Regions from separate parts of the Sporolactobacillus sp. Y61 genome, predicted to be linked through region 1. Evidence: riboswitches for the same ligand, from Rfam matches in the RefSeq annotation. Region 1 holds a riboswitch; the other holds the start of a gene.
The links. Region 1 has a riboswitch for S-adenosylmethionine ahead of ABNN70_RS08515 (ATP-binding cassette domain-containing protein). Riboswitches for the same ligand answer to the same signal wherever they lie in the genome.
Positions count from the first base shown of each region.

Region 2: another riboswitch for S-adenosylmethionine. It lies ahead of metE (5-methyltetrahydropteroyltriglutamate--homocysteine S-methyltransferase); the one in region 1 lies ahead of ABNN70_RS08515 (ATP-binding cassette domain-containing protein).

Region 1 covers NZ_CP159510.1:1,797,244-1,801,740, reverse strand. The annotation lists gene ABNN70_RS08525 (MetQ/NlpA family ABC transporter substrate-binding protein) at 1-359, opposite strand, end outside; gene ABNN70_RS08520 (methionine ABC transporter permease) at 426-1,091, opposite strand; gene ABNN70_RS08515 (ATP-binding cassette domain-containing protein) at 1,088-2,110, opposite strand; SAM riboswitch class I at 2,248-2,368, opposite strand; gene ABNN70_RS08510 (LysM peptidoglycan-binding domain-containing protein) at 2,506-3,141, opposite strand; partial or broken gene ABNN70_RS08505 (NlpC/P60 family protein) at 3,388-3,596, opposite strand; gene ABNN70_RS08500 (anti-sigma factor domain-containing protein) at 4,179-4,497, opposite strand, start outside.
Region 2 covers NZ_CP159510.1:3,055,650-3,060,146, forward strand. The annotation lists gene ABNN70_RS14625 (EAL domain-containing protein) at 1-1,576, opposite strand, end outside; SAM riboswitch class I at 1,743-1,859, shown strand; gene metE (5-methyltetrahydropteroyltriglutamate--homocysteine S-methyltransferase) at 1,951-4,257, shown strand; gene ABNN70_RS14635 (DUF1259 domain-containing protein) at 4,486-4,497, shown strand, end outside.

The DNA.
Region 1 (4,497 bases):
TAAATACCGAAGGGTTCAATGTGGATTTTTCCGGCGTTGACCAGATCCGTATGATGTTCTTTATTATATAAATCCAGGTACGGGATGTGCTGGAAGTAATTTGCATCAAGCTGTCCGGCAGCAAGTGCTTTGTTCGGCAGCACATAATCCTGGAATACTTTCACTTTCAGGTTGATGTTCGTTTTCTTAAGCAGCGGAGCCGCCTTTTTAAGTATTTCTGCATGCGGTACAGCCGTCGCGCCGACCGTCAGTGTTGTTTCTCCTTTTGTACCGCTTTGCGCACTGCCTCCGTTTCCGCAGGCAGCAAGCGCCAGAATAACGGATAAGGCCAGTATTAATGATAAAATTTTCCTTTTCATGTTGCAGTCCTCCAATAGTTCAGATGTGCTCTTCATTTAAAAATCCATCATTTATGATCTGTCTGTTTATCTCTTATCAACATGCCGGGTGATACGGTCACCGATAAACTGAATAATAAAAACAATAATCAGAATAATGACTGTCGCGACAAAGGTAATTTGATTATTATTCGCCTGAAAACCGTCATTGTATGCAATGGTGCCCAGTCCGCCTGCGCCGACAACGCCCGCCATCGCGGTATTACTGATTAAGGCAATCAGCGTGACGGTCATGCCGGAGATCAGCGACGGCCAGGCTTCAGGAAGCAGGACTTTAACAATGATCTGCAGGCGGGAAGCTCCCATCGCCTGAGCGGCTTCAATGACCCCTTTATCTACTTCCCGGAGACTGATCTCTACAAGGCGCCCGTAAAACGGGGCTGTCCCGATGATAATCGCAGGAAGAGCTGCTGTTGCGCCGATCATCGTCCGGACAATCAGAACAGTGAACGGAATCAGCAAGATAATTAAGATGATAAATGGAATCGATCGAAAGACATTGACAACTGCCGCAACAATCCGGTAAACAAACAGCTGCTCATAGAGCCCGCCTTTTGCCGTCAGGAAAAGAATCAGGCCGAGAATCAGACCAATAACAAAAGTCAGGACACCGGAAACCAGAGTCATATAAAGCGTTTGTTCGGTAGCCAGCCACATTCCCGGCCAGTCGATACTTGATAAGAAACCGTTCATCGGGAAATCACCTCAACTTCCAAATGCCCTGCCCGGAGCTTCTCAATGGAAGCTTTTATATCGGTTTCCGCACCGGTCAGATTTAATAGAAGAAGCCCTTCTGAACCGCCATTCACCGATGACAGATCGCCTTCAATGACAGCCACCTCAAGAGCCGGATTCCGGAATAAAATCGTCGACAGCGGTTTCTGGCTGTCCCCTTCCCTGAATGTGATGCGGATAATGGTCCCTCCCGGATGATGCTCCTGAAACGAGCTGATTCGCTCCTTTTCAGTCAGCGATTCGTCTGTCCGGCCGACAAACGATCTTGTGATCTCCTTCTGTGGATGCAGAAAAACATCATGAACGGAACCTTCTTCGACAATGATTCCCCGATCAAGGACAGCAACACGATCACAGATCTGATGAATGACATGCATCTCATGGGTAATGATCACAATCGTGATTCCCAGTTTCTTATTAATTTCGCTGAGCAGTCGGAGAATGTCCTCTGTTGTTTTCGGATCCAGTGCGGACGTCGCCTCATCACAGAGCAGCACTTTGGGGTTACTGGCAAGAGCCCGGGCAATGCCCACACGCTGCTTCTGGCCTCCGCTCAGCTGTGACGGATAGGACGAGTCGCGTCCTGATAGCCCGACGAGCCGAATCAGTTCCGACACCCGCTCCTTCCTTTTAGTTTTTGGAAGATGGGACAGTTCAAGCGGGAAAGCAATATTTTCAGCAACCGTGCGGGACCACAGCAGATTAAAGTGTTGAAAAATCATTCCAATCTGCTGTCTTTCCCTCCTCAATTGTTTATCTGATAAATCAGACAGCACACGCCCGTCCACTTCCACCTGACCGGATGTCGGCTTCTCCAGCATATTAATCAGCCGGATCAGCGTACTCTTACCGGCACCGCTGTAGCCGATGACGCCGAATATCTCACCCCGGCGGATGCTCAGGCTGACGTCAGACAAAGCTTCAACCGGTCCGGCATCAGTCTGGTAAACCTTTTTCACATCTTGAAGCTCAATCAACACCATTTCCTCACTTTCAAAACCTTTTCTATACGCTTAGCCGGATATTCCGGAAAATCCGAAACCTGTATCTCCTCCCTTTCACGCTTCATGAAGGTAAACAAAAAACTCCTCAATGAAAGAGGAGCCCGCTGCCTCTCTCATCTGCCAGAAACTTGCATTTCTGCAGGAATTAGCACCTTCCTGTCTTCCGAATAAACAGAAAACAGGGGTTGCCGGGCATCATCGGGCCAGTCCCTCCGCCGCTCTTGATAAGAGTGATTACCTATTCTTCTATTCTTATGCGTAAATTTAACTTAACATGGTGGCTGAAAGTTGTCAAATCGACGATTCAAAAAAACACCAGGCAAGATTTTCCTCCTGCCCGGCGTTTATGATCATTATGAAATTTTTAATTATTTTTTCGGCAACTTTAATTGATCACCTGCGAAAATCAGAGAAGAATGCAGATGATTTTCTTTCATCAGCTTGCTGACTGTCGTGCCATGCGCTCTTGCAATATCCCACAGGGTATCCCCGCGCTTAATCGCGTATGTTTTATTTGCCTGATTATGCGTCTGGCCTTTATTCTGCACATTGAAATTAAGCTTTTGACCCGGATAAATCACATCCGACTTCAAATGATTGTTCAGTTTAATTTCGGATACGCTGATTCCGTGATGTCTTGAAATCGCCCACAGGCTGTCACCCGTCCGGACGAAATAAGTTCCGCCGGACACTTTATCTGATTGAGCAGCGGCAGGACGTTCTGCCGACTGTGCAGGCTGCGCCGCTTCCTTAACTCCTGACTTATTAACCGTCTGTGCTTTCGGTTTTGCTGCAGGAACTTTAGCCGGTTCCGCTGCAGAAGCTGTTGTCGGTTTTGCTGCAGAAGCTGTTGTCGGCTTTTCTGCAGAAGCTTTAGCCGGTTTTGCTGCAGAAACCTTTGAAGGAGCTTTGGATGGCGAAATCGGATTGCCCTTCAGCCGGAGTACTTGGCCGGATCTAATCTGATTCGAGTTCAGCCCGTTCAGTGCTTTCAGCTGAGACACCGATACATCTGTCTTCTGACTGATTCCTGACAGCGTATCCCCGTCCTGAATTTTATAGGTTCCAGACGGCGTCGCCTGATTGTTGCTTGTGGCTTTCTGAGTCGTGTTCGAAGCCGGTGCGGCCTGTCTTACTGCAGGACGTACAGATTTTTTCGCTTTCTGAGCGGGTGGGGTGCTTTCAGAAATCCGTCTGGCGGTCACATATTTGGGTTCCCAGTAGCTGGATGCACCGCCATCAAAAATTTGCGTCTGACGGACACCTGTTTCTTCATTTTCAGCACTGATCATCTGGTTATTGCCCACATAGATCCCCACATGAGAAATTCCTTTATTATTGGTGTTAAAGAAGACGAGATCCCCGGCTGAAGGTTATCTCTGCTGACATAAGCACCGTACGCTGCCTGCCCCGCAGAACTGTGAGGCAGATTCACCCCTAAACGGGCAAAGACTTTCATCGTAAAGCCGGAGCAGTCGTTAGCTCCCCATCTGTATTGCTGACCAATACCCTGTCTGGCCAAACTTGCTGCATTTCCCGAAGGAGCTGCCTTTGCCTGATCTACTCCTCCGGCACCCGTTCCTGCTACAACCAGTCCGCCGATAAGCGTTGCTGATATAATTCCTTTTTTCTTCATTTTCGGATAACCTCCTGCTCGTATTTCAAAAATCACGCGTCGCTTATATGTACATGTGTATTAAACTTTTCAACAAGGTTAATCATAGTCCCCAGATTTTTCATGGCAGTTACATGCTGTTAACAGAAGCGATACGTCTTCATTACAGTTGTTTAATATTTGATGCAGGATAAGACAGCTATAAGAACATTTATCAGATCAGACAATTTTTTACAGAAAACAGCATGAGGATCTACCCGGAAAATGAAGAACAACGGCTTGCCCACTGGAAATCAGTTCTTCAGTTAAAAATTTTGCCCAAAAAAATAACCTGTCTCCTTTATCCGGAAACAGATTGATCTTCAAATAATGCACTTCAGCCTGCCGCCCCTGCCTGAACATCAGAATCCATGATTATGTTTTTCATCAGGCTTCCAGACGTTGCCGCAGGGCATGAGTCAACGCAACTGACCGCGGCTCACTGAGACGCATACCGCTCAGATCTTCAGCAGGCTTTTTCTTCTCCAGACCGTTAAAGGGATTTCTGAACAGTGAATTTTCTTTAATATAATGAAAAGTTGCTTTCGCAGCCTGGTTTTCACCGTTCTGAAATTTCCCCGTCAGCTCCCTGATAAATGGATACCAGACCGGTCTGGAGGAAGAAAGCTGCTGTTCAAGACGTAACGCAGAAAGCTGTCGCGCCTGATCCAGTGACAGCACTTTGTGAAACGCATTAGCCTTAAGA
Region 2 (4,497 bases), 1.3 Mb from region 1:
AACTGTAACCTGTCCCGAAGTCATCCACACTGACTTTAATCCCCATATCTTTGATTTCACGAAGCATCCGGGCTGAATGTCTGAAATCCTCCGCCATCATGGATTCGGTGATTTCGAGGATCAGATACTGAGGTTCCAGTCCGTTTGCCTGAAGCACGTGCCGGATGTATTCAGGAAGCTGGTCATCATGGAACTGGCTGAAAGAGAGATTGACCGAGACAGGGATTTTGCAACTGCCGGCATCCTGCCAGGCTTTCATCTGTCTGCAGGCTTCCTGAATGACCCAGTTCCCTATTTCACGGATCTGCCCGGTCTCTTCTGCGACGGGAATAAACCCGTTCGGAGAAACGAGTCCGCATTGAGGATGGCTCCATCGGATCAGGGCTTCTGTTCCAATAACCTTCCGATCCCCTGATCGGATCTGAGGCTGATAATAGAGAAGAAACTGATTCTTATGTAACGCGCTGTGCAGGTCATTTTCAATCCCCACCTTCTGAAGCTGACGGTTATGCAGTTCATTATTGTAAAAGAAAAAGCCGGTTTTCCCCTGTTTTGCTTCTCTCAATGCGGCTTCCGCACTCGTTCGAAGATGCAGATCATTTTCTCCGTCTCGCGGGTAGCAGGCAATGCCGACACTGACGGTAGCGAAGATTTTCCGTCCTTTTATCATATATGCCTGACCGGAAATGGCGACCATCCGGGAAGCCAGTGCAGCCAGCGTTTCACGGCTGAGATCATCGCGCAAGAGTACGCAAAACTCATCACTGTTGATCCGGAACAGCTTCGTGTCATAGGACTTAATAGCCTGCTGCAGACGCCGGGCGGCTGTCTGAAGAAAGAGATCGCCGCAATGACGGCCGTATACTTCATTCACCATCTTGAATCGATCAATATTGATGGTAAACAGAGCGCACGTCCTGCTGTTTCTGCGCGCCGAATCAAGGGTTATACGGATGGCCTCATCTGCACTTCTGCGGTTTGGAAGACCGGTCAGTGTATCATGATAGGCCTTATAGCGCATGGCTTTTTCTTTCTGATTTTCCGCTTCTCTTACGTACGCCTGATAGGCTTCAATGACCAGCTGCTGTTCAAAACTCATCATTTTATCCATAGAAGTTAAAATCTGTGTCAGCTGAAACACGGTTTTCCATTTTCGGAAGGCAGCCTCTGCCGTCAGATGTCTCAGGTGAGAGAGACAGGCAAGATAGTAAGAGGGAGTCATTTTATGAGCAAAAAGGATAGACGCTTTCCTTCTGCATATTTGCACAACCGATCGATCGATCTGCCCGCTGAAAACGAAGATCAGCTGGTCATAGAATAATTGTTTCAGGATTTTTGACGCACCGGGCTCCTCCCGACTCTTAAGTTCCGGAAACGCCTCAATCATCCTCATGAAGTCATCCATTATTTGACCGAAACAGACCTTCATTCCCGGCTGTGCCCATTTCAGTATTCTAAGATCAAGAGCAGTCAGCCCGATCAATTTTATCTGTACTTGTAACCGTTCATCATCAGTATCGATGTGTACGTCCACTTTTTTCAGTTCACTTTTCCATCTTTCCATTGCCTTCTTCATGCTGCCACCTGCTTGTCTGTCGTCATGGATTGACTGTGGTTAAACACACACACACATTTTTATTATCGTCGCCTGAGAATCAATTGTTTACATCTGTGGTAAATTCATCTCCGGCATTGACGGATACCCGGTTTCATGCTAAAATTTCTGTAAACTTAAAAAGAAACTCTTATTTAGAGCGGCGGAGGGACTGGCCCAATGAAGCCCGGCAACCTTTCAATCTTTTATGAAAAAGGTGCCAATTCCAGCAAAACTTCGAACATGAAGTTTTGAGAAATAAGAGGGTGCTGATGAACGTTTAAGCCTCTCTGGTTCAGAGAGGCTTTTAATTTTGCACCTTGAGAGAAAAAACGAAGAAACGGGAGGATGAGAGCATGGGAGATGTGCTGAGTGCCAATCTCGGTTATCCGAGGATTGGGGAAAAAAGGGAATGGAAAAAAGCTGTGGAACGGTTCTGGTCAAAAAAGATCTCCAAAGGGGAGTTTCTGGAAACAACGAAAAAGCTGTGGTTGAATAACCTGAAGAAGCAGAAAGAAATTGGTGTGGATCTGATTCCGGTCGGAGACTTCAGCTTCTATGACCACGTTCTGGATACCGCGGTCTTATTCGGTTTGATTCCTGAGCGGTTCAACACGGGAGAAAAGCAGGTTTCCCTTGAGACTTACTTTTCAATCGCGCGCGGCACCAAAGAGGCGGAAGCTTCAGAAATGACCAAATGGTTTGACACAAATTATCACTATATTGTTCCGGAAATCAGTAATGAGACGAAGCCGTTTATTACCGAAAATCGCTTGCTCCGTTTGTTCAACGAAGCGAAAAAAGAACTCGGTATTACAGCCAAACCTGTTCTTGTCGGGCCGGTGACCCTGCTTAAACTTTCCAAGGGGTACAACAGGGATCACTTTCAGACGCTCCTGGATGCACTGATCCCGCTGTATATCCAGGTCCTGAATGAATTACGGACTGCCGGAGCGGAATGGGTACAGCTGGATGAACCGATTCTTGTAAAAACGCTGCCGAAAGAGGACGTGTCCGTCTTCCAGAACGTCTATCAGAGGATTAAAGACGGCACACCGGGTCTGTCGATCCTGCTTCAGACGTATTTTGAAGCAGTTGACGCCTATCAGACCGTTGTCAACCTGCCTGTTGACGGCATCGGACTGGACTTCGTCTACGGAAAAGAAGCCAATCTGCAGGCGGTAAAGACGTTTGGATTCCCGCAGGACAAAGTGCTGGCCGCCGGTGTCATTGACGGACGCAATGTCTGGAAAGCAGATCTGCAGGCGACCTTCAGTGAACTGAAGAGCCTGCTCGATGCGGTCGGAGGAAAGGACAAACTCTGGGTCACTCCATCGTGCAGCCTGCTTCATGTTCCCGTTACCGTCAAAAACGAAAGGGAACTGGATCCTGTATTGAAAGGTGCCCTGTCCTTCGCCGATGAAAAGCTTGACGAGGTCGTTGTGCTGGCTCATGCGCTGAACGAGGGCGCATCTTCTGCCGCCGCCGCTTTTCGGCAGAACAATGAAGAACTCTCTGCTCTGAAAACTTCCGTGCACCGCAACAATAAAGAGGTGCAGAAGGAACTGAGTCATCTCGACCAGGAACTGCCGGCACGTCCCGGTTCCTGGAAACTGCGGCAGGCTATTCAGGCGGATGCTTTTAAGCTTCCTCCCCTGCCTTCCACAACCATCGGCAGTTTTCCGCAGACTAAAGAAGTTCGCCTCGCGCGTCGCAGACTGCGCCGGGGCGAATGGTCGCAGGATCAATATGACCGGTTTATTAAAGATGAAATAGCGAAATGGATCGACATTCAGGAAGATATCGGCATTGATGTACTCGTTCATGGCGAATTTGAACGTAATGACATGGTCGAATATTTTGGCGAAAAGCTGGCCGGATTTGCCTTTACCCGTTTCGGTTGGGTACAGTCTTATGGTTCGCGCTGCGTCAAGCCGCCGCTGATTTTCGGCGATGTCGCCTGGCGGGGGCCAATGACGGTCAGGGAAAGTGCCTATGCCCAGTCGCTGACAAAAAAGCCGGTTAAGGGCATGCTCACCGGTCCGGTTACAATTTACAACTGGTCCTTCGTTCGAAATGACATCAGTCAGGCGACTGTATTTAATCAGATCGCACTTGCACTGAAAAAAGAAGTACACGCCCTGGAAGAGGCAGATATCCGGATGATTCAGGTCGACGAGCCAGCGCTTCGCGAAGGGCTGCCCCTGAAGGAAGAAAAGAAGGCAGGGTACCTGCATGATGCCGTATATGCATTCCGGCTCGCCACGTCATTCGTTAATAATGATACACAGATCCATACACATATGTGTTACTCGGAATTCGATGAAATCATCGGTGCCATTGATGCACTCGATACCGATGTGATTTCAATCGAAGCGGCCCGCAGCCATGGGGAAATCATCTCCACTTTTGAAGACTTTGAATATAAAAAAGGCATCGGACTTGGCGTTTACGACATCCACAGTCCGCGTATTCCGAGCGTTGAGGAAATGAAGTCCTACGCCGAACGTGCGCTGAAGGTGCTCAATCCGAAAATCGTCTGGATCAACCCGGACTGCGGCCTGAAAACGCGCAAACCGGAAGAAGCGATTCCGGCTCTCAGAAACATGGTTGAAGCTGCCCGTGAAGTGCGTGCGGAACTCGAAAATACAGTTGGAAAATAAGGATCAAAATGCGAAAGCCGCCGTGATGGCGGCTTTTTTTTGCTTAAGTATAAACATTTCGGCAGAAGCGTATCAAAAAAACGCTGCCAGGGATAAGGGAGCGTAACTGAGCAGGGTCTGTCATAAGTCTCAAACACTCACCCTTTTATAACATAACACTGATTTGCCCGGACGGGTTGTCTTCAATTCACATACCATACACTATCAAAATGAATTGGAGATGTGTATATGTCATCAACC